One region of the Arcticibacter sp. genome, then DNA from elsewhere that is predicted to be linked to it. Evidence: riboswitches for the same ligand, from Rfam matches in the RefSeq annotation. Region 1 holds a riboswitch; the other holds the start of a gene.
The links. A riboswitch is a leader RNA that binds a small molecule or an ion and turns the genes downstream of it on or off. The one in region 1 is predicted to bind thiamine pyrophosphate.
Positions count from the first base shown of each region.

Region 2: another riboswitch for thiamine pyrophosphate. It lies ahead of thiS (sulfur carrier protein ThiS); the one in region 1 lies ahead of ACO1NU_RS09960 (TonB-dependent receptor).

Region 1 covers NZ_JBMQOB010000016.1:11,656-13,858, reverse strand. The annotation lists gene ACO1NU_RS09960 (TonB-dependent receptor) at 1-1,128, opposite strand, end outside; TPP riboswitch at 1,169-1,305, opposite strand; gene ACO1NU_RS09955 (DEAD/DEAH box helicase) at 1,396-2,203, shown strand, end outside.
Region 2 covers NZ_JBMQOB010000018.1:123,014-125,216, reverse strand. The annotation lists gene ACO1NU_RS12350 (mannose-1-phosphate guanylyltransferase) at 1-778, shown strand, start outside; TPP riboswitch at 814-903, shown strand; gene thiS (sulfur carrier protein ThiS) at 963-1,166, shown strand; gene thiC (phosphomethylpyrimidine synthase ThiC) at 1,169-2,203, shown strand, end outside.

The DNA.
Region 1 (2,203 bases):
ATCCTGTTTGTAGTTATCTGTTTGATCTTTATAGAGAAATGAATTGTACGTGCGCTTTCCTGACCCGTATAGATTGGCAGAATCAGCCGGGGTAAAAAAGTAAACACCTTTATTGTTTTGATAGTAGTTGTCGAGATCTTCAGCGGAGCCTCTCAGTTTCTCCTCAGGCACACCATTCCAGGCTTGATAGGTCTTCTCCTGCCCTGAAAATACATTCAATCTGAGCATATCTTTTTTGCCATAATACGCTCCTGAGAGGAAGTACGACTTCAGGTCGGATGCTCCTCTGTCGATGTAACCATCAGACTTGATCCTCGACAGCCTGCCGTCAAATGTAAATTTTCCGTTCAGTAAGCCGGTACCTATATTAATCGTATTCTTCCAGGTATTGTAAGATCCAAAGGTGTTATTTAGTTCAGCATAAGCGGAGTCTCTCCGGGTGGTTGTCTGGATATTCAGGCTTCCACCGAATGCTCCTGCGCCATTAGTTGATGTTCCAACTCCCCTTTGTATCTGGATGTTATCTACAGATGATGCGAAGTCGGGTATATTCACGAAGAATGATCCCTGACTTTCAGGATTGTTTAGCGGAATACCATTAAGTGTAACGTTGATTCGTGTAGCATCACTGCCGCGGATACGCAGCCCGGTATATCCGATCCCTGTGCCGGCATCAGAAGAGACAACCACAGAAGGAGTCTGGTTGAGTAGAAAGGGTAGATCCTGCCCTTGATTGTACTTCTCCAGTTCTTCTTTATTCAGGTTACGGTAAGTTGTAGCTGAGTTTTCTGTTGCTCTTGTAGAGCGTACAATTACCTCATCCGTCAGAATATTCAGGGGCAATAGTGCGGCGTTGAATACCGTATTGCCGGATACCTTCACGGTCGAAGTGAGTTCTTCAAAGCCAATGTAGCGGATAGATATGCGATACGTTCCTGCCTCAAGGTCTCCGATAGAGAACTCTCCTGATGCATTACTTTTTCCAGCTTGATTTCCAATGACAATGCTTGCACCTGATAGTGGTCGATGGTTCTGTTTGTCGGTTACTTGTCCCCTGATTGAAAACTGAGCCCATGCGAGGCAGGGCATAATGAGCGCCATAAGGGCAGCCAGATAAACTTTTTTCACAATGTGTTTTGTTAAAGTGAATGCGTAACGGGGTTATACGCACAATCTTTTTTGTTAATTCCTACGCCGGCATTATCCGGATCAGGTTCACAGAGACAGAAGGTATGCTATTATACAATCTTCTCTGATGGGTGTAATCTCAGCCTGTTCTAACAACAAGCACCCCTTAAGATGCGGCGAAGTTACGCATCAGATTTTGATTTAGCTATTTTTCTGCATAAGTTTAGAATTTTTTAAGTTCGGCTTATTTTCTTTAGTCTACCTTTCATGTTGCGTGTTGATAGTTCCAAGCCTTTTAAAGTGGTTTACTCATTATGTAAACACGAATTCCTGGGATGGCTGATTGAGCCTCATGCGGTTCAGTTGAATTCTGACGGGGGCTTTTCGCTTACGCACCAACGTTTATTTAGCAATACGGTTGATGAGTTTTCCGAAGGGCTGGATAATATGGATTTCAAGCTGATTAAGCTGCTTGATGAGATGGAGCAAAGCTTTCTGATCAAGCGGTATTATAAGAAGTTAATCAGGCCTGTAGAGTTTTTTGCGAGGGTTTTTGATGAAAAACTTTTTAACACTATACGACCCAAAATTGAAAAGAGGCTTGTAGAAGCGATCGCGCTCTTACGCTCCAAAAAAGTTTATCTGATGAGCCGGGAAGGCTGGCCTGTAGATAAGCCACTCTCCATAGCCGAGGAGCCTGCGTCTGTATTATTTCATTTCAGGCGGTCAGATACTGAAACCCGATACTTCCCCACCATCAAATATCAGGGCATCAGAATCGAGTTTATGTATAAAGATGCTCAGGTGATCTGTAATGATCCTGCCTGGCTTCTGCTCGAAGGGGTCTTATATAGCTTCCAGGATGATATGGAAGGGAAGAAATTACAGCCCTTTCTAAGCAAGCGTTATATTTCTATTCCGAAAACGTCTGAACGAACGTATTTTGAGAAGTTCGTTACCCCGCTGATCGAGAAACATAATGTATTTGCAGATGGCTTTCAAATCAATACAGAAAAGTATGCCGCCGTTCCTGTACTCAGAGTAAATTATGTCCCAGAAGGTACATCGCGATTAC
Region 2 (2,203 bases), on a different contig from region 1:
GCTTAACCCAAATGCATCAATTGTTGTAGCACCATCTGACCACCTCATCCTCAACCCTACTCAATTCGGCGCGGATGTATCGAAAGCATTGCAAACTGCAGAAGCAAACTCATGTCTGATCACCCTGGGCATCCAACCTTCCAGGCCCGATACCGGATATGGATACATTCGTTTCAATAACGAAGAGCTCGGTGAAGGTTTTAAAAAAGTGGCTCAGTTTACAGAAAAGCCCGACAAAGAGCGAGCTCAAGCATTTATCGAAAGTGGAGATTACCTATGGAACGCCGGCATCTTTATCTGGAGCGCAGCTGCGATACTGAAGGCATTTGAAGCCCAGCTGCCTGAAATGAACGAGCTTTTTCTGCAAGGAAGACATGTCTACAATACAGAAGGCGAACCTGCATTTCTTAAAGAAAATTACCCAGCCTGCGAGAATATCTCCATTGATTACGGGATTATGGAGAAAGCTCAAAACGTATATGTTTTACCTGTTGAATTCGGATGGTCTGATCTGGGGACATGGGCATCATTGTATTCGCTATCGGGCAAAGACGAGAATCAGAACGTTGTAATCCCTTCAAGCGGAACAATCCTCAACCAGACATCCCGCTGTATGATCAACATACCAGAAGGGAAAAAACTGATCGTTAGCGGTCTCCAGGATTATATCATCGCTGAGTCTAACGATACATTGATGATCATTCCAAGGGATAGCGAACAGGAGGTCAAGCAAATTGTCGCGGATGTAAAATCGAAGTTTGGAGAACAATACGCTTAGACCATTTGGATCTTCAAAATATATAATATACTTTTATAAAACTTTAGGGGTGCCTGTAGGCTGAGATAAAACCCTTTGAACCTGATGCAGCTAGTACTGCCGAAGGGAAAAGTTCAATGACAACGTGTGCAGGAATCCCTGTATTCGCTCCTATAGTCATTCCTAAAGTCTAATCTATTTAGGAATGAAAATCACTATCAATCAACAAACATTCGAGGTGGCTGAATCAGCTACCCTACAGGCTATTATTTCCGACAAGCTCGATGGAAATACGAAAGGTATAGCCGTTGCTGTCAACGATACTGTCATAGCGAAAGCGGTGCAAAACAGTTACTTGTTACAGCCTAACGACTCAATTATCATCATCCAAGCAACTCAGGGAGGCTAAGTATGATAAAAAAGTCTCTACCAGGCTCACGTAAGGTTTACGTTCCTGGTTCTCTCCATAACATTCGAGTCGCGATGAGAGAGATTAATCTCTCTCCTACATTCCTTTCTAATGGCGAAAAGGAGGTCAATCCACCAGTTATAGTATACGACTCGAGTGGCCCCTTTACTGATGAAAACATGGAGCTGGATATCCGCAAAGGCCTTCCTCGCCTGAGAGAGTCCTGGATTTTTGAACGCAAAGACGTAGAACAGCTTACACAAGTAAGCTCATCATACGGAAAGTTGAGATACGCCGACAAGAACCTGGATCCTCTGCGTTTCGAGCACATCAAACCACCGCTGTGCGCTAAAGCCGGAGCAAACGTAACTCAGCTACATTACGCCAAAAAAGGTATCATCACCGCAGAAATGGAGTACGTTGCCATCAGAGAAAACCAGCGTTTCGAGGCGGTCAACGAACAAATACATGATGCAGATAGTCCGCTTCTCCATCAACACGGGGGTATGAGTTTCGGTGCTAATACACCAAAAGGCTTCATTACCCCTGAGTTTGTCAGAGACGAGATCGCCGCAGGAAGAGCTATCATACCCAACAATATCAATCATCCTGAGAGTGAACCTATGATCATCGGGCGCAACTTTCTCGTCAAAATCAATGCAAACATTGGCAATAGTGCGGTAACGTCAAGCATAGATGAGGAAGTCGACAAAGCGGTATGGGCCTGTCGCTGGGGAGCAGATACCATTATGGATCTTTCAACAGGAAAAAACATACACGAAACCAGGGAATGGATCATCCGCAACTCACCGGTCCCTATTGGAACCGTACCTATTTATCAGGCATTGGAAAAAGTGAACGGAAAAGCAGAAGACTTGACATGGGAACTCTTCAGGGATACCCTTATAGAACAGGCGGAGCAAGGTGTTTCCTATTTCACAATACATGCTGGTGTACTCTTGAGGTACATTCCACTAACCGCAAAACGCCTTACGGGAATCGTTTCACGCGGAGGCAGCATTATGGCTAAGTGGTGT